3 regions of the Leclercia sp. genome follow, and region 1 is predicted to be linked to each of the others. Evidence: predicted binding sites of a transcription regulator. Region 1 holds the regulator's gene; each other region holds the start of a gene.
The links. The regulator CRP, encoded in region 1, controls carbon source genes, mostly activating them, when cyclic AMP is high. The targets are predictions, from matches to a motif close to ATGTGANNNNNNTCACAT.
Positions count from the first base shown of each region.

Region 1 (6,329 bases):
TAAAACCGGCAATCAGCGCCACGTTCGGCGACAGATCGACATACAGGCGGGAGTAGAGTTCGATGTAGGTGTGGATGGCCCCGATCTCCAGTTGCCCATCTTCCAGCAGCTGTGAAATGCGCAGGCTTTGGGTGCCTGAGAACGAGAAATCGAGTTTGCGGGCGATGCCCTTCTCAAAAATATCCAGGTGCTCGCTGCGACCGACGCTTGGCATAATCATATGCAGATCGTGAACAACCTGCGGGTTCACTTCGGCGAGCGAACGTGAAAGAAAATCTGCCTGTTTTTGGTTATTACCTTCCAGTACGACTTTGTCGCCCGGGGCGATCAGTTTTTCCAGCATGGCGACAAGGTCGCCTGTTGGCAGTACCTTGCCCTGCACCGGGACGGAAGCCAGGCGGCGCGCTTTTTCAGTGCGACGCGTATTCCAGTTCCGGGCTGGCGTTTGCCCTGATAACATTGTTAACCTCCTGATTCAGCACATCTTTAGATTTGCTTAACGCTGAGTTAAGTGTGCCCCCTGGCGATAAAGGCATCAATTAAGCGTAGAGGGGAATCATTAGCCTGAGAGTAATAATCAAGGTAAATATTTGTGATCGGGATCAGTTCATGTTTCGGAAAACCAGGCTAAACGGGGTACAATTCGGAAGGTATCGTAAATAACAGACAATAATTAGCATCACCGTTATGACCCAAATCATTCCATCAGACTTCAACATTGCACCCGACGAGAGCGCAGAATTTGTGCCCCTGCGCGGCGTGTCGAATCGACACCTGCAGACCATGCTGCCGCGCCTCATCCGTCGTAAAGTGCTCTTTACTCCCGTCTGGCAGCGCCTTGACCTGCCGGATGATGACTTCGTTGATTTAGCCTGGAGTGAAGATCCGCTTCAGGCCCGGCACAAACCCCGGCTGGTGGTCTTTCATGGTCTGGAGGGCAGCCTGCACAGCCCCTATGCGCACGGTCTGATTGAGGCGGCAAAAGCGCGCGGCTGGCTGGGCGTCGTGATGCACTTTCGCGGATGCAGCGGCGAACCCAATCGCCAGAAACGCATCTACCACTCCGGCGAAACGGAAGATGGTACCTGGTTCTTGCGCTGGCTGGCAGAGACCCACGGCCCGGCCCCTACGGCGGCGGTGGGCTATTCGCTGGGCGGAAACATGCTCGCCTGCCTGCTGGCAAAAGAGGGCGACAATATTCCTCTGGACGCCGCCGCCATCGTCTCTGCCCCCTTTATGCTGGAACACTGCAGCTATCATATGGAGAAGGGCTTTTCGCGCGTTTATCAGCGCTATCTGCTTAACTTGCTCAAAGCCAATGCGGCACGCAAACTGAAAGCTTACCCGGATACGCTACCGGTCAGTCTGCAGCAGTTGAAGAAAGTGCGCCGCATCCGCGAATTTGACGATCTGATCACCGCCAAAATTCACGGTTTTGCCGATGCTATTGACTACTATCGCCAGTGCAGCGCCATGCCGGTGCTCAGCAAGATCACCAAACCGGTGCTGATTATTCACGCTAAAGACGATCCCTTTATGGATCATCACTCAATACCGGCACAGGAATTTTTGCCCGCTAACGTGCAGTATCAGCTAACCGAACACGGCGGACATGTGGGCTTTGTCGGCGGCACGCTGCGACGCCCCACCATGTGGCTGGAAACGCGTATCCCGGACTGGCTGACCACATACCTGGAACCCATAAGATGATTATTCCCTGGCAAGATCTGGCTCCCGAAACGCTGGATAATCTGATTGAAAGCTTTGTGTTACGCGAAGGCACCGATTATGGTGAACAGGAGCTTTCGCTTGAGCAGAAGGTCGCTGATGTCAGGCGCCAGCTGCAAAGCGGTGAGGTGCTGGTCGTGTGGTCCGAGCTGCACGAAACCGTCAACATCATGCCGCGCAATCAATTTCGCGGTTAACCGCGACCGCTTTCCATTCAGGGAGTTGCTATGTCCGCCAGACATCCGGTTATTGCCGTTACAGGGTCGAGTGGTGCGGGTACCACCACCACCAGCCTCGCCTTTCGTAAGATCTTCTCGCAGCTGCATCTGCGTGCCGCGGAAGTGGAAGGCGACAGCTTTCACCGCTACACCCGCCCTGAGATGGACATGGCCATCCGCAAGGCCCGGGATATGGGCAAACACATCAGCTACTTTGGCCCGGATGCCAACGACTTTGGCCTGCTGGAGCAAACCTTCGCCGAATACGGGCGAAGCGGCACCGGCCAGGCGCGCAAATACCTGCACACCTATGACGAAGCGGTACCCTGGAACCAGGTGCCGGGCACCTTCACTCCCTGGCAGCCGCTGCCGGAGCCTACCGACGTGCTGTTTTATGAAGGCCTGCATGGTGGCGTAGTCACGCCGCAACACGACGTGGCGCGCCATGTCGATCTGCTGGTGGGCGTGGTACCGATTGTGAACCTGGAGTGGATCCAGAAGCTGACGCGGGATACCAGCGAACGCGGCCACTCCCGCGAGGCGGTGATGGACTCCGTGGTGCGCTCGATGGAGGATTACATTAACTTCCTGACGCCGCAGTTTTCCCGCACCCATATCAACTTCCAGCGCGTCCCGACCGTGGATACCTCAAATCCCTTTGCCGCTAAAGGCATTCCGTCGCTCGACGAGAGCTTTGTGGTGATCCATTTCCGCAATCTGGACAATATCGATTACCCCTGGCTGCTGGCGATGCTGCAGGGTTCGTTTATTTCGCACATCAATACACTGGTGGTCCCGGGCGGGAAGATGGGGCTGGCGATGGAGTTAATCATGACGCCGCTGGTGCAGCGGTTGATGGAAGGCAAGAAGATCGATTGAGGTTTAGTTGCCTGTGGGAGAGGGCCGGGGTGAGGGCATCAGACCGCATGATGCCCCACAACATTACGCCTCGATCACTTCATACGAATGGGTAATCTTGACTGCTTTCTCCAGCATCAGCGCCACGGAGCAGTACTTCTCTGCTGAGAGGTCCACCGCGCGGGAGACCGCCGCGTCTTTCAGCTCTTTGCCGGTCACCACGAAGTGAAGGTTGATATGGGTGAACAGGCGCGGCGCCTCTTCACGACGCTCTGAGGTCAGTTTGACTTCGCAGTCGGTCACATCGTGACGCCCTTTTTGCAGGATAGACACCACGTCGATTGCGCTGCATCCGCCAGCCGCCATCAGGACAACTTCCATCGGGCTTGGCGCTTTGTCACCGGAGTTGCCATCCATCAAAATCTGGTGCCCGGAAGCCGACTCACCGAGGAACGTTAACCCTTCAACCCATTTCACACGTGCTTGCATTTTTATTAACTCCAGGATTGCATTTTTCCTGACAGATTACGCGCCAGCAACAATTCTGACAACGGAAGTCGACCTGCATCAAGCTGAAGCGAGACACCAGGAGACAGGCGGCAAAAGCTATGCTAAAACAGTCGAGATGCTACAGTAATACATTGACGTTGCACATGTATGCAGAGGACATCACACATTACAGGCTGCTAATTATTGTGACAGCCCGTCCCCAGGCAGGGGAAAGAATTCGATTGCAACCCCAGAGTACAGGTACACAGCCAGACTCTGGAGACAGCTTATAACAGAGGATAACAGCGCATGGTGCTTGGCAAACCGCAAACAGACCCGACTCTCGAATGGTTCTTGTCTCATTGCCATATTCATAAGTACCCATCGAAGAGCACGCTGATTCACCAGGGTGAAAAAGCGGAAACGTTGTATTACATCGTCAAAGGCTCAGTGGCAGTGCTGATCAAAGATGAAGAAGGCAAAGAGATGATCCTCTCTTACCTGAATCAGGGAGACTTTATCGGCGAACTGGGCCTGTTTGAAGAAGGTCAGGAGCGTAGCGCCTGGGTGCGTGCAAAAACGGCCTGTGAAGTGGCTGAGATCTCTTATAAGAAATTCCGCCAGCTGATTCAGGTGAACCCGGATATCCTGATGCGCCTCTCTTCGCAGATGGCTCGCCGTCTGCAGGTCACGTCCGAGAAGGTAGGTAACCTCGCCTTCCTCGACGTAACCGGCCGCATCGCCCAAACCTTACTGAACCTGGCGAAACAGCCAGACGCCATGACCCACCCGGACGGTATGCAAATTAAAATTACCCGTCAGGAAATTGGTCAGATCGTCGGATGTTCTCGTGAGACAGTGGGTCGTATCCTGAAAATGCTGGAAGATCAAAACCTGATTTCTGCCCATGGTAAAACCATCGTGGTTTACGGAACACGTTAATTCCGCTAAAACGGCGTGGCATCACACGATGACACGCCGTTTTTGTCTCTATCCCCATGTGGCGCAGGCTCATCTATCACCCGGAAGTTAACTACGCACTGCGGCAAACCCTGGTGTTGTGTCTCCCCGTGGCTGTGGGTTTGATCCTCGGACATCTGCAACAAGGCCTCCTCTTCTCCCTCGTTCCTGCCTGCTGCAATATTGCCGGTCTGGATACACCGCATAAACGCTTTTTTAAACGCCTGACGATTGGCGGGTGCCTGTTCGCCGGCTGTAGCCTGGCCGTACAGCTGCTGCTGGCCCGGGATATTCCGCTGCCGCTCATTCTGACCGCGCTGGCGATGACGCTGGGGGTCACGGCTGAGATCAGCGCCCTGCATGCCCGACTGCTGCCCGCCTCGCTGATTGCAGCCATCTTTACCCTGAGTCTGGCGGGGAACATGCCGGTCTGGGAGCCGCTGCTCCTCTATACGCTGGGCACCCTCTGGTACGGGCTGTTTAACTGGTTCTGGTTCTGGATGTGGCGCGAACAGCCGCTGCGCGAATCGCTGAGCGTGCTCTATCAACAGCTGGCAGATTATTGCGAAGCGAAATACACCCTGCTGACGCAGCACACCGATCCTGAAAAATCGCTGCCGCCGCTGCTGGCCCGTCAGCAGAAGGTAGTGGATCTGATCGGCCTCTGTTATCAGCAGCTGCATATGCTGGCGGCCAACAGAAATCATGAATACAAACGCCTGCTGCGTACCTTCCAGGTGGGGCTGGATTTGCAGGAGCACATCTCCGTCAGCCTGCATCACCCGAAGGAGGTGCAAAAGCTGGTGGAGCGCAGCCACGCCGAAGCGGTGATCCGCTGGAACGCGCAGACCGTGGCGGCCCGTCTGCGGGTGTTGGCTGACGACATTCTCTATCATCGCTACCCCACCCGTTTCACCATGGACAAGCAGCTCGGCGCGCTGGAGAAAATCGCCCGCCAGCACCCGGAAAACCCGGTGGGTCAGTTCTGCGCCTGGCACTTCAGCCGTATTGCCCGGGTGCTGCGCACGCAGCGTCCGCTCTACCCGCGCGACCTGATGGCAGATAAGCAGAAACGCCTGCCGCTGATCCCCGCCCTGCGAAGCTACCTGTCGCTGAAGTCTGCCGCCCTGCGTAACGCGGCGCGCATCAGCGTGATGCTGAGTATCGCCAGCCTGATGGGGGTGGCGCTGCACCTGCCGAAACCCTACTGGATCTTAATGACCGTGCTGCTGGTGACGCAAAACGGCTACAGCGCGACGCGGGTGCGTATTCTCCACCGGGCGGCCGGCACCCTGGCGGGGCTGGTTATCGCCGGCGTCACCCTGCACTTCCACGTTCCGGAAGGTTACACCCTGGCCGGAATGCTGGTGGTGACCCTGGGGAGCTACCTGATCATTCGCAAAAGCTACGGCTGGGCGACGGTGGGCTTTACGGTCACGGCGGTATATACCCTGCAGCTGCTGACCCTGAACGGTGAGCAGTTTATTATCGCCCGCCTGGCCGATACCCTGATTGGCTGCCTGATTGCCTTCGGGGGGATGGTCTGGCTGTGGCCGCAGTGGCAGAGCGGGCTGTTGCGCCAGAATGCCCACGACGCGCTGGAGGCCGACCAGGAGGCCATTCGCCTGATCCTCAGCGACGATCCGCAGCCGACGCCGCTGGCCTGGCAGCGCATGAAGGTCAACCAGGCGCACAACGCCCTGTTCAACTCCCTCAACCAGGCGATGCAGGAGCCGGGCTTTAATTCGGCCTATCTCGCGGATATGAAGCTGTGGGTGACGCACAGCCAGTTTATCGTCGAGCATATCAACGCGATGACGACCCTGGCCCGGGAACATACGATGCTGACGCCAGACCTGGCGCAGCGCTATCTGCAGTCGTGTGAAATTGCGCTGCAACGCTGTCAGCAGCGTCTGGAGTATGACGCGCCGGGCGAGAGCGGGGACAGCAATATTCTGGAAGCGCCAGAGACCCTGACGCAGGGCCCCATGAGCACGCTGGAGCAGCATCTGCAGCGCGTCCTGGGGCATCTGAACACCATGCACACCATCTCGTCAGTGGCATGGCGTCAGCGTC
Region 1 covers NZ_DAIQCE010000005.1:46,709-53,037, forward strand. Annotated here, with positions in the region: gene mdcA (malonate decarboxylase subunit alpha) at 1-460, opposite strand, end outside; gene V7Q49_RS14460 (hydrolase) at 688-1,710, shown strand; gene V7Q49_RS14465 (YheU family protein) at 1,707-1,925, shown strand; gene V7Q49_RS14470 (phosphoribulokinase) at 1,956-2,825, shown strand; gene V7Q49_RS14475 (OsmC family protein) at 2,889-3,293, opposite strand; gene crp (cAMP-activated global transcriptional regulator CRP) at 3,603-4,235, shown strand; gene V7Q49_RS14485 (YccS/YhfK family putative transporter) at 4,292-6,329, shown strand, end outside.

Region 2 (6,329 bases), on a different contig from region 1:
CCAGCGCAATCAGCTCTTCCCGGGTGATGGTCTGCTTCATGCCACCCATTGAATAAACCTTTACCAGTACTTCGGCAGACTTCTCGGCGGTGTCGATCAGACCAAAGGTTTCATCGAGCGTCGGGCCGCTGCCGAACACGCCGTGGAACGGCCACAGCACCAGCGAGTGTTTTTGCATCTCAATCGCCGTGGCCGTGCCGATTTCATCAGTACCTGGCACCATCCACGGCAGAATGCCCACGCCATCCGGGAACACCACCAGACACTCGGTACTGCCTTCCCACAGCTGGCGGGTGATGACGTCGGTGTTGTTTTCCAGCACGAAGGTCAGGGCGATAAGGTTGGTGGCGTGGCAGTGCATGATCACGCGATCTTTCCCGTTGGTGGCCTTGATACGCTCGCAGTGGGAGAGGAAGTGGGCCGGCAGCTCAGAGGTTGGTACCGCTTCGTCAGTCAGCCCCCAAAGAATGTGGTAGCCCGCGCCGTCGCTGTCCACTTTTACCACCCCTAAATTGGCGGTGGGATCGAGCTGCACGTTGCGGAAGAACTTGCCGGAACCAGTGACGATAAACGGCGTGTTGGCGAGCAGCGGCATCGGCTGGCTGAGGGCGATATAGCGCGGCTTCTGATGGAAGTCGGCGGCAAAGGGTTCAATATCCGCGTCATCCAGGCGCAGCGTCAGGTTGCCGCCGTTGCGCTCGTCCCAGCCTTTCAGCCAGGCGTCGGAGGTGGCTTTAATCATGCCCTGGACGAACCAGGATTGAGTGATGGTCTGCATAGTCTTTCATTTCCTGTTAAATCGGGGCGGGGTTTCCCCTCACCCTAACCCTCTCCCCAAAGGGGCGAGGGGATGGTTTGCTCCCTCTCCCTCAGGGAGAGGGCAGGGTGAGGGTTGTCTTACCCGCGTTGACTCAAAATCTCTTTCTCATACGCCCGCACGTTATCCAGCCACTGGCTGCCCGCCGGGGCGTCGTGACGCTGGCAGTACATCTCCCATACCGCCTGCCACGGCAGTGATTTTTGCTCTTCGAGCAGCGCCAGACGCGCGGTGTAATCGCCTGCGGCTTCCAGCGCCCGCAGCTCGGCGGTAGGTTCCAGCAGGGCGCGCAGCAGGGCTTTCTTCATATTGCGGGTGCCGATAACCCAGGCCGCGATGCGGTTGATGGAGGCATCGAAGAAGTCGAGGCCGATATGCACCCGGTCAAACAGGTCATGGCGGATAATCTCGCTGGCGATGGCCTGGGTTTCGTCATCCAGCAGCACCACGTGGTCGCTGTCCCAGCGCACCGGACGGCTGACGTGCAGCAGCAGGTGCGGCACGTACAGCATCGCGGCGGAAATTTTGTCAGAGATCACCTCGGTAGGATGGAAGTGACCCGCATCCAGGCACAGCGCGGTCTGGCGGCTGGTGGCGTAACCCATGTAGAACTCGTTGGAGCCGACGGTGTAGCTCTCGGCGCCAATGCCGAACAGCTTGCTTTCCACGGCGTCGATGTGGTGCGCCGGGTTCAGCTTTTCGCTAATCACTTCATCCAGCGCTGCCAGCAGGCGCTGACGCGGGGCGAGGCGGTCGACGGTAATGTCTTTCATGCCGTCCGGGATCCAGATGTTCATTACCGACGGGGTGCCGAGCTGCTCGCCAAAGTACGCAGACACGCGGCGGCTGGCCTTCACGTGGTCGATCCAGAACTGACGGATTTCGTCATCGGCGTGGGCAAGGGTAAAGCCGTCGGCGCTCAGCGGATGCGAGAAGCAGGAGGGGTTAAAATCCAGCCCCAGCTTGTTGGTTTTCGCCCACTCGACCCAGTTCTTAAAATGTTCCGGCTTGATGGCGTTGCGATCGACGGGGGTGTCGGATTCCAGATAGATGGCGTGCAGGTTCAGGCGTTTTGGCCCGGGGATCAGGCTCAGGGCCAGCTCCAGATCGGCCCGCAGTTCAGTCGCGTTACGCGCCTTGCCCGGATAGTTACCGGTGGCCTGGATCCCGCCGGTCAGCGAACCGCCCGGGTTCTCAAAACCGGCGACGTCATCGCCCTGCCAGCAGTGCATAGAGACGGGCAGACGGTCGAGCTGGCGCAGTGCCTCTTCGACATCCACGCCCACGGCGGCAAAACGCTGTTTCGCCAGGTCCCAGGCTTGTTCAAGTTGAGTGGTCATGCGCAAAGCTCCTTAGTCAGTCGTTTTTGCTGAAACTGCACCCGATAGCGGGCAATTTCATGGCAGGGATTGGGGGTGAACGTGGTCAGGCGGTAGTTCGCCGCAATCGCCGAGCGGATTTCATCCACGCTTGTCAGCTCATCCAGCGTCATCAGCTGAATGCCGATATTGCCGAGCGTGGAGGCCTCAACCGGGCCCGCCACAACGGTAATTCCGCAGGCATCGGCACAAAGCTGGTTGAGCAGCGCGTTCTGGCAACCGCCGCCGACGATATGCAGCTGGCTGAACGGTTTACCGCGCAGGTCGGCCAGCTCGCTCAGGATGTCGGCATACAGCAGGGCAAGGCTGTCGAAAATGCAGCGCGCCAGTTCGGCCGGACGGGAGGGTACCGGCTGGCCAGCCTCGAAGCAGGCGGCCTGGATTTCGGCACTCATGTGCGGCGGGTTGATAAAACGGTCGTCGTTTGGGTTGATCAGGAAAGTGCAGGCCGCCAGCTTTTCGGTTTCCGCGATAAGCGCAGGCAGGTCGGTGATGTTCTGCTCTTTCAGCACCCGCTGGAGCAGCCACAAACCCATAATGTTTTTCAGTACCCGGTAGCGGCCTTCCGCACCGCCTTCATTGGTGATATTTGCGGCCAGGGCGGCGTCGCTGGTGTACGGGGTTTTGCTCTCAAAGCCCATCAGGGACCAGGTGCCGGATGAGAGATAGGCCGCGTCTTTATCCGCAAGAGGAGAGGCGATTACCGCGCTGGCGGTATCGTGGCTTGCCACCGCAACGACCGGAATGTGATTGCCCTGCGGGCAAACCCACTGACCGATCACATTACCCGGGTGGGTCGGCGTGCCAAACCAGGAAGGCGAGGCGCCGGTCCAGTTCAGCAGGTTTTCATCCCAGTTATCGGAGTTGATGTTCACCAGTTGGGTGGTGGTGGCGTTGGTATATTCCCAGTTTAGATTGCCGGTCAGGCGGTAGCTGAAATAGTCCGGGATCAGCAGCGCGTGCGCCACGTTGGCGACCAGCTCCGGCTGCTGCTCAACCAACGCACGCAGCTGGTAGAGCGTATTAAAGGGCAGAAATTGAATGCCGCTGCGCCCGTAAATGGTGTCTTTGCCCAGTTGGGCAATGGCATGCGCCATCACGCCGTCGGTACGGTTATCACGATATGAGACAGGCAGGCCAACGCGCTCGCCGTGGCTGTCCAGCAGCACGTAATCCACGCCCCAGGTATCAATGCCAATGCTGTCGATGAGAATGCCGTCATTGCAGACGTTGGTCAGCCCGGTGCGGATCTCGGCTTCCAGGCCATCAATATCCCAGGCGTCAAAGCCCTCCTGCTTTTGCAGGCAGTTAGCAAAACGGTGCATTTCACGAAGTGAAAGCGTGCGCTGGTTACAGTCCCAGGTAGCCAACATAACGCGGCCGCTGGATGCGCCTAAATCGACTGCCACACAATGGCGAAAAGTCATGGTCGGGTCCTTCTCTAAGTCATTAGCGATGAGTGTAAGAAAGGGAAGAAAAAGCCACCTTCTCGCCACTGACAGACGAAATCCGGGGCTGGCAAGAAAGCAAAGATGAACGTGAGGAAGTTCACAGTTTCCAGTAATGGCGGGGATTGTGGGCAGTGTGACGCTTACCGCATTTCCTGATCTTTCAGCCCGTTTCTTAAAAAACGAACAGGTTTTGCGAGGTTTGCTGCCGAAAATTTAAGGTGAGCCCGAAGGGCCTTAATTACTATTTTGAGAACATTTCTCATTGGTGGGCCGTTATGACCGTACTACACAGCGTGGATTTTTTTCCTTCGGGTGGTTCGCCTGTCGCAATTGAGCCACGGCTCCCTCAGGCTGCGTTTCCAGAGCATCATCATGATTTTCATGAAATCGTGATCGTTGAACACGGGACGGGTATTCATGTATTTAACGGCCAGCCGTACACCATCAGCGGCGGCACGGTGTGCTTCGTGCGCGATCACGACAGGCATTTGTATGAACATACCGACAACCTGTGCCTGACCAATGTGCTCTACCGCTCCCCGGACGCGTTCCAGTTTCTCTCCGGGCTGAACCAGCTGCTGCCGCAGGAGAAGGACGGGCACTATCCTTCGCACTGGCGGGTGAATCAGTCCACGCTCCAGCAGGTGCGTCAGCTGGTGAGCCAGATGGAGAAAAGCGAGGACGGGCAGGAAACGCACGCCATTGCCACCCGCGAGCTGTTGTTTATGCAGCTGCTGGTGCTGCTGCGCCGGGGTAGCCTGGTAGAAGGGCTGGAAAATAACGACGCGCGGCTGACCCAACTGATGGCGTGGCTGGAAGATCACTTTGCCGAGGATGTCTGCTGGGAAACGCTGGCGGATGATTTTTCGCTGTCGCTGCGCACCCTCCATCGCCAGCTCAAACAACACACCGGGCTCACGCCGCAGCGTTATCTCAATCGCCTGCGGTTAATCAAAGCCCGTCACCTGCTGCGCCATACCGACGAAAGCGTCACGGATATCGCCTATCGCTGTGGTTTCGGAGACAGTAACCACTTTTCGACGCTGTTTCGCCGCGAATTCAGCTGGTCGCCGCGCGATATTCGCCAGGGTAAAGACGCGTCGCTTCAGTAACGCGAAGGGAGTCACCGTTTTGTTGCCGCAAAAAGGCTAATAATGTCAGGTTATTCGCCGTTGAGGTTGTGGTGTGGCTGCTCAGTTAATCCTTCGCAAAGATGATTTTTTTGCCTCCCCTGCACAAGCCGTTGCGGTGGCCGATCGCTATCCGCAAAACGTCTTTGCAGAGCATACCCATGAGTTCTGCGAGCTGGTGCTGGTGTGGCGAGGCAACGGTTTGCATGTTCTCAACGATCGGCCTTACCGCATCACCCGCGGGGACCTGTTTTACATCCGCGCCGAAGATAAGCATTCCTACGCCTCGGTAAACGACCTGGTGTTGCAGAATGTCATTTACTGCCCGGACAGACTTAAGCTCAACGTCGACTGGGCTGCCAACATTCCCGGTTTTCATGATACGAAGGGCGTGCCGCACTGGCGCTTAAGCAGCAACGGTATGACTCAGGTGCGGCAGGTCATCTCCCAACTTGAGCTGGAGAGTCAGAAGAGCGATCCCGTGGCTAACCAGATGGCGGAGCTGCTGTTCGCCCAACTGGTGATGACGCTGAAGCGCCATCGTTACGCTACCGATAATCCCTCCGCTACCACGCAGGAAGCGTTGCTGGATAAACTGATTACCACCCTGGCCGGCAGCCTGAACAAAAGCTTCGTGCTGGAGAAATTCTGCGAACAGGAGCAGTGCAGCGAGCGCGCGCTGCGCCAGCAGTTCCGTACCCAGACCGGGATGACGGTAAACCACTATCTGCGCCAGCTGCGTATCTGCCACGCCCAGTATCTGCTGCAGCATACGGAGCTGATGGTCAGTGAGGTGGCGATGCGCTGTGGCTTTGAGGACAGTAACTACTTTTCGGTGGTGTTTAATCGCGAGGTGGGGATGACGCCGGTTCAGTGGCGCCATCGTAGTCGAAAGGCCGCGTAATCAGTTTGCCATGCCGAGGCCGACAATGTTGGCCGCGATAATAATTACCACACAGCCCAGGCTCAGCACGCCTACCGGACGACGCCCGGCGTTGTTCCACTCTTTCAGCACCAGCCCAACCAGGCCGCCGCAGAGCACGTAGAAGCTCATGTGCAGCATCCAGCTCATGTAGTCATACTGCGCCGGGATACTGGCGTGGCCCCAGGCGTAGAAGAAGAACTGCAGATACCACATCAGGCCGCCGAGCGCCGAGAGCAGCACGTTGGTGATGATGAGCGATTTTGCCTGCGAGAAGTCGGCTTTTACCGACAGGTTCTTCACTTTTGCCAGACGAACAAAGCAGAACCCGAGGTTAACCAGCGCGCCGCCGCCCATGATCACCACATAGCTTGGCAGCGCGACGTACAGCGGGTCGACGCCCAGCGCAGCAGCGGCTTCATGCATTGGTTTGGCGGCATTCATCGCAAATGACATTCCGGCCGAGAAAATGCCGCACATCACTGCCAGCACCAGACCTTTCTTCAGATTGAAGTCTTCAGCCTTGATGCCCATTTTGCGCTCTTTGAGCTGCCCGGCGCGGGTGACAATCCCCACCCCGATCACGGCGACCAGCACGCCCAGCAGCGTCATGCGCCCGCCTTCGGTGTT
Region 2 covers NZ_DAIQCE010000012.1:47,469-53,797, forward strand. Annotated here, with positions in the region: gene rhaD (rhamnulose-1-phosphate aldolase) at 1-778, opposite strand, end outside; gene rhaA (L-rhamnose isomerase) at 898-2,157, opposite strand; gene rhaB (rhamnulokinase) at 2,154-3,623, opposite strand; gene rhaS (HTH-type transcriptional activator RhaS) at 3,923-4,759, shown strand; gene rhaR (HTH-type transcriptional activator RhaR) at 4,833-5,681, shown strand; gene rhaT (L-rhamnose/proton symporter RhaT) at 5,682-6,329, opposite strand, start outside.
Region 2: a site for CRP is predicted at 3,779-3,796, ahead of rhaS (HTH-type transcriptional activator RhaS). Genes of this name have one in related genera too.

Region 3 (6,329 bases), on a different contig from region 1:
GGGGATATCAACAAACTCGATGTCCGCCAGATAACCCACCTGAACTACTCCTTTGGCCTGATTTACAACGACGAGAAAGACGAAACTAATCCGGCGCTTAAAGATCCAGGCAAATTGCACCAGATTTGGCTCTCTCCGAAAGTCGCCGCCGACCTGGCCCTGCTGCCTGTACTGCGCAAACAGAATCCTGATCTTAAAGTGCTGCTCTCCGTAGGTGGCTGGGGTGCCCGGGGCTTTTCGGGGGCGGCATCCAGCCCGGAGACCCGCGCGGAGTTTATCCGCTCTGCTCAGGCGATCGTTGAAAAATACGATCTGGACGGGATCGATCTCGACTGGGAATACCCGGTTAACGGCGCTTGGGGTCTGGTTGCCAGCACCCCAGCGGATCGGGATAACTTTACCGCCCTGCTGAAGGAGCTACGTACTGCGTTCGGGAATAAAAAGCTGGTGACCATTGCCGTGGGGGCCAATGCAGAAAGTCCGAAAAGCTGGGTCGACGTCAAGGCGGTTGCGCCGCTGCTCGATTACATCAACCTGATGACCTACGACATGGCGTACGGCACCCAGTACTTCAACGCCAACCTGTATAACTCCAGCGCCTGGCCAACCGTGGCCGCAGCGGATAAATACAGCGTGGATTTCGTAGTGAATAACTATCTGGCCGCCGGGCTGAAGCCGCAGCAGATGAACCTCGGCATCGGCTTCTATGGCCGCGTGCCCAAGCGCGCCGTGGAGCCAGGTATCGACTGGAGCCAACCGGATGCGCAGAAAAATCCCGCGACCCGGCCCTACTTCAGCGCGCAGCAGATCGACCTGTTTAAATCGCTGGGCTACGACCTGACCAAAGACACCTACGTGAAGTACAACGATATTGTGAAGACGTTTTTAAACGATCCGCAGAAACGCTTTACCGAACGGTGGGACGATCAGGCCAAAGTGCCGTGGCTGTCGGTGAAGGGTGACGATGACAAGGCGCTGTTTGCCCTGTCGTACGAGAACCCGCGATCGGTGGCGATCAAGGCGGAGTACATCAAAGAGAAAGGTCTGGCCGGGGCGATGTTCTGGGAGTATGGCGCGGATGACAACAACCAGCTGGCGAAGCAGCTCGCGGAGTCGCTGGGGATCAAGTAAAGATGAGCCCTCTCCCACTGGGAGAGGGCTTCAATCCGCAAGATTATTGCATTTTCAGTGTCGCAATCGACTTTGGCGCGATGCCAAAATCCTCTTTCAACTGTTGCTTACTCTTCATCACCATCTGACCCTGGGTGTCGATGGTCATGTGCTGCGCATCGGTGTTATTGCGCGCCTGCCACAGCATCACTAACTGCAGGCAGTTCTCTTTCTGCTCAGCGGTCAACGCCACGCCATCAGCCCATTTCCCCAGCTCAACCGCGGTGACCAGACGCTGATAAACTTCCGGCGTCATGCCGTTAATCATCTCTTCAATATTCATGTTAAAACGGACTCCGAAGGAATAATTTGCTGAATCGATTTTTCAGCCTTTGGTCTGGTCGCCATTCTGGTCGTCGGTGAAGCTTAATGAGGCGGAATTAACGCAGAAACGCTCACCTGTTGGCTGAGGACCGTCGGGGAACACGTGACCGAGATGCGCGTCACAGTTTCCACAGCGAATCTCAATACGCCCCATACCGTGTGTGAAGTCCTTCAGATAGTGAATTGCCTCTTCACTGACCGGTTCATAAAAGCTCGGCCAGCCGCAGCCAGAATCGTATTTACTCTGGGAGTTGAACAGCGCAGCGTCACACACCAGACAGTGGTAGACACCATCACGCTTATTGTGCAGCAGACGCCCGGTAAAAGGCGGTTCAGTACCGTGATTCTGCGTCACGTAGAACTGCATTTCGGTGAGGTTTTTTTTCAGATCATCGGGGTTTTGTTGATTCGACATAGGCTTACATCTCGCAGTTGAAACAGACAACTTTTACCCTCGATTCTAACAAAACATTAACACTGAAGTATGAACTTTTGTTCTAAACTTACTCGTTGCGTAGAGGTACGCAGACAAATGTGATCTACTCCACGTTTTTATGTGGTCAGCCCTTTAAAATTCCGTGCGCAGGCCCCACATGGGTCCTAGCTCCAAGGGAATGTGAGGTGGGTCAATCGAGCAAAGGTAGTGCTAAGGATTGATTTGTCGCAATGATTGACACGATTCCGCTTGACGCTGCGTAAGGTTTTTGTAATTTTACACGCAACCTTTTATTCACTAACAAATAGCTGGTGGAATATATGACTATCAAAGTAGGTATCAACGGTTTTGGCCGTATCGGCCGTATTGTTTTCCGTGCTGCTCAGGAACGTTCTGACATCGAAATCGTTGGTATCAACGATCTGTTAGACGCTGAATACATGGCGTACATGCTGAAGTACGACTCAACTCACGGTCGTTTCAACGGCACCGTTGAAGTGAAAGACGGCCACCTGGTTGTCAACGGCAAAACCATCCGTGTTACTGCTGAAAAAGATCCAGCTAACCTGAAGTGGAACGAAATCGGTGTTGACGTTGTTGCTGAAGCAACCGGTATCTTCCTGACCGACGAAACTGCGCGTAAGCACATCACCGCTGGCGCGAAAAAAGTTGTTCTGACTGGTCCATCCAAAGACAACACCCCAATGTTCGTTAAAGGCGCAAACTTCGAGAAGTATGCTGGCCAGGACATCGTTTCCAACGCATCCTGCACCACCAACTGCCTGGCGCCACTGGCTAAAGTTATCAACGACAACTTCGGCATCATCGAAGGTCTGATGACTACCGTTCACGCGACCACCGCAACTCAGAAAACCGTTGATGGCCCGTCTCACAAAGACTGGCGCGGCGGCCGCGGCGCAGCTCAGAACATCATCCCATCCTCTACCGGTGCAGCTAAAGCTGTAGGTAAAGTACTGCCAGAACTGAATGGCAAACTGACTGGTATGGCGTTCCGCGTTCCAACTCCAAACGTATCTGTTGTTGACCTGACCGTTCGTCTGGAAAAAGCAGCAAGCTACGAAGAAATCAAGAAAGCCATCAAAGCAGCTTCTGAAGGCGAAATGAAAGGCGTTCTGGGTTACACCGAAGACGACGTTGTTTCTACCGACTTCAACGGCGAAGTGTGCACTTCCGTGTTCGATGCAAAAGCTGGTATCGCACTGAACGACAACTTCGTGAAACTGGTTTCCTGGTACGACAACGAAACCGGTTACTCTAACAAAGTACTGGACCTGATCGCTCACATCTCCAAATAAGTTGAGATGAGAAACTGATCCAAAAAGGCGACCTCGGTCGCCTTTTTTTATGGCATTAGAGACAGAGGATTGCGTAATGATAAAAACAATTTTTGCACTTCCGGTAGTCGAACAGCTTACCCCTGTGCTTTCCCGCCGCCAGATTGACGATGTCGAAGTCATCGTGATTGAGCATCCGCAGGTACAGGCTTCTGTCGCCCTGCAGGGTGCGCATCTGCTCTCCTGGCAGCCGGAAGGCGAAGTGGAAGCGCTGTGGCTGAGCGATATCACCTCCTTTAAAAAAGGGGCGGCAATCCGTGGCGGCGTGCCAATCTGCTGGCCGTGGTTTGGCCCGTCCGCCGGGCAGGGCCTGCCGTCGCACGGTTTTGCCCGTAACCTGCCGTGGACGCTGAAAGCCCACAACGAAGATGAATCCGGCGTGGTGTTGACCTTTGAACTGCAAAGCGATGACGAGACCCGCAAACTGTGGCCGCACGATTTCACTCTGTACGCTCGTTTCAAGCTGGGTAAAACCTGCGAAATCGAACTGGAAGCGCACGGTGAATTTGAAACCACCTCAGCCCTTCACACCTACTTCAACGTCGGCGATATCGCTGCGGTCACGGTAAACGGCCTGGGCGATAGCTTTATCGATAAAGTGGATAATGCTAAAGAAGGCAAACTGAGCGACGGTTCACAGACCTTCCCGGATCGCACTGACCGCGTCTACCTGAACCCGGAAGCCTGCAGCGTTATTGAAGACACCGCGCTGAATCGCGCGATTGAAGTGATCCATCATCATCACAGCAACGTGGTGGGCTGGAACCCGGGCCCGGCGCTGTCGGTGAGCATGGGTGACGTTCCGGATGACGGCTATAAGACCTTTGTATGCGTGGAAACCGCCTGCGTTAGCGAACCACAAACCGCGACGGAAGAGAAACCTTCCCGTCTGGGACAAACCATTCACATTGTGAAGCGTTAATCCCCTGCCCTTGCCCTCTCCATGCTGAGAGGGCATTAAATTCACTTCACACCACGTCTAACGCCGTTTTCTGTTTCGGCGCCGGGAAGGCTGCATCCAGCTGCTTTAAGGCCTCCGCAGAGAGTGAAATGTTCAGCGCGCCCGCATTCTCTTCCACATGCTTAATGGATGACGCTTTGGGGATAGCCATTACTCCGCGGTGGCTTATCACCCACGCCAGCAACACCTGTGCTGCCGTGACGTTGTACTCTTTCGCTACTGCATTCACCACCGGATGATTGAACAGCCCGGTGCGTAGACGCCCGGCCTGCGCCAGCGGGCAATAGGCCATCACTGGCATCGACTGCTGCTGACACCAGGGAAGCAGGTCATATTCGATACCGCGTGAGGCCAGATGGTAGAGCACCTGATTGGTGGCGCAGGCCCGTCCGCCCGGTACCTGCCACAGTTCCTGCATGTCCGCATAATCGAGGTTCGAGACGCCCCAGCGGCCAATTTTGCCCTGCTGTTGCAGCGTCTCCATCAGCCGGACGGTTTCATCCAGGGCGTAATTTCCGCGCCAGTGCAGCAGATAGAGGTCGATATACTCGGTGCCGAGACGGCGTAAGCTGCCTTCACAGGCGGCAATCCCTTTTTGTTCCCCGGCATTCCACGGGTAAACTTTGGAGACCAGAAACACCTCGTCGCGCAGGCCTTTGATCGCCTCGCCGACCACCTCTTCCGCCCCGCCGTCGGCATACATCTCGGCGGTATCAATCAGCGTCAGTCCGCGCTCAATGCCTGCCCGCAGGGCATCCACTTCCTGGCGGCGTTGACTGGCCTTTTCACCCATATACCAGGTGCCCTGACCAATGGCCGGCAGCGCGATGTTGTTGCCAAAGTTAACGATTTTTTCGCTCATCACATTCTCCTGTTTATCTGCACCACCCCAGGACAAACGGAGCGCAGGCGCTCCGTCATAATGCACATATTGCACCGGCCCAAAACAAACGGAGCGCAAGCGCTCCGTTGTGATGTATAAATTGCACAGTCAAAATGCACAATCAGAAACTGTAGGTCACACCCACCGACATCAGCCCGGTCCAGGACTTATCGACCATCGGGCTGTCTTTCACCTCATCGCTAAGGCGGTTGTAACGGCCGGTAGCGTAGACGTTCCAGTCAGGCGCAAACTTATAGCTGGCGGTCAGCTCGAGGTACGGATTCCAGCCATCGTCGGCGTCATAGCTGTTCAGGCCGCTGCGACGGGACTCTTTATGGGACACGCCATAATAATAGTCGTTGTAGTTTTCGCTGTGATACTCCAGACCGATGCCCGGGGTCAGCGTCAGCCCGCCGTTGGTATAGCGGTACAACCATGCCAGATCCCAGATATAGCCGTTACTGTTATCCAGCGTATCACCCGCCAGGGCGGTGCGCAGGAAACCGTATTCGGTGTTATGGACCCAGGAAACCCCGGCCATCATGGTGCTCTTACGTTTATCAAGCTGGCGCAGCTGATAGCTGTCGCTGTCGCCTGGCTTGAAGTGCGTCGGATCGTAGTAGGCCATGATGGAGAGTTTGTCGGTCTGGTCGTTCCACAGATAGTAGCCACCGCCCAGCCCGCGGAACCAGAAGTTATCCCCTTCATAGGTGACAACCGGAACCGGGTAGAAGTCACGGTCATATTGTTTATAAGGGCTATTGATTACGCCGACACCAGCACCAACTGACCACTGATTCTCCGCGTATGCTGTACTCACTGAGGTGGCAACGATAATCCCCAGTGCCAGAAGTTTGAGTTTGGTCACAATCCATTCTTTCCTGTAGTCAAATAATCAGCGGATGAAGTGTAACCGTCATTCCCCTCATTTCTCAAAATTTTTTGTCAGCTAATCAAATTGATTAACCGATTATCTTGTGTGCGGCAAATGACGGAACGCTGTCAGTCAGATTACCGTTCGGTGAAGGAAGTCCCAGTGCCTGACAGGATTTGGCTGAATTTCTGGATGAGTTATTGATATGTCATTGAAATTGGTTTTTGCGTGCATGCAAGTTTTGCAAATGCCATCTACGCTTAATTTTAAGAAGCTGAATACCCGATCACCCCCGCGGTTTTAGCGCCCGACCTGGCACACGGGTT
Region 3 covers NZ_DAIQCE010000001.1:1,500,204-1,506,532, forward strand. Annotated here, with positions in the region: gene V7Q49_RS07075 (glycoside hydrolase family 18 protein) at 1-1,131, shown strand, start outside; gene V7Q49_RS07080 (YeaC family protein) at 1,175-1,453, opposite strand; gene msrB (peptide-methionine (R)-S-oxide reductase MsrB) at 1,496-1,909, opposite strand; gene gapA (glyceraldehyde-3-phosphate dehydrogenase) at 2,251-3,246, shown strand; gene V7Q49_RS07095 (D-hexose-6-phosphate mutarotase) at 3,323-4,207, shown strand; gene V7Q49_RS07100 (aldo/keto reductase) at 4,254-5,108, opposite strand; gene V7Q49_RS07105 (MipA/OmpV family protein) at 5,251-5,997, opposite strand.
Region 3: a site for CRP is predicted at 2,027-2,044, ahead of msrB (peptide-methionine (R)-S-oxide reductase MsrB). Genes of this name have one in related genera too.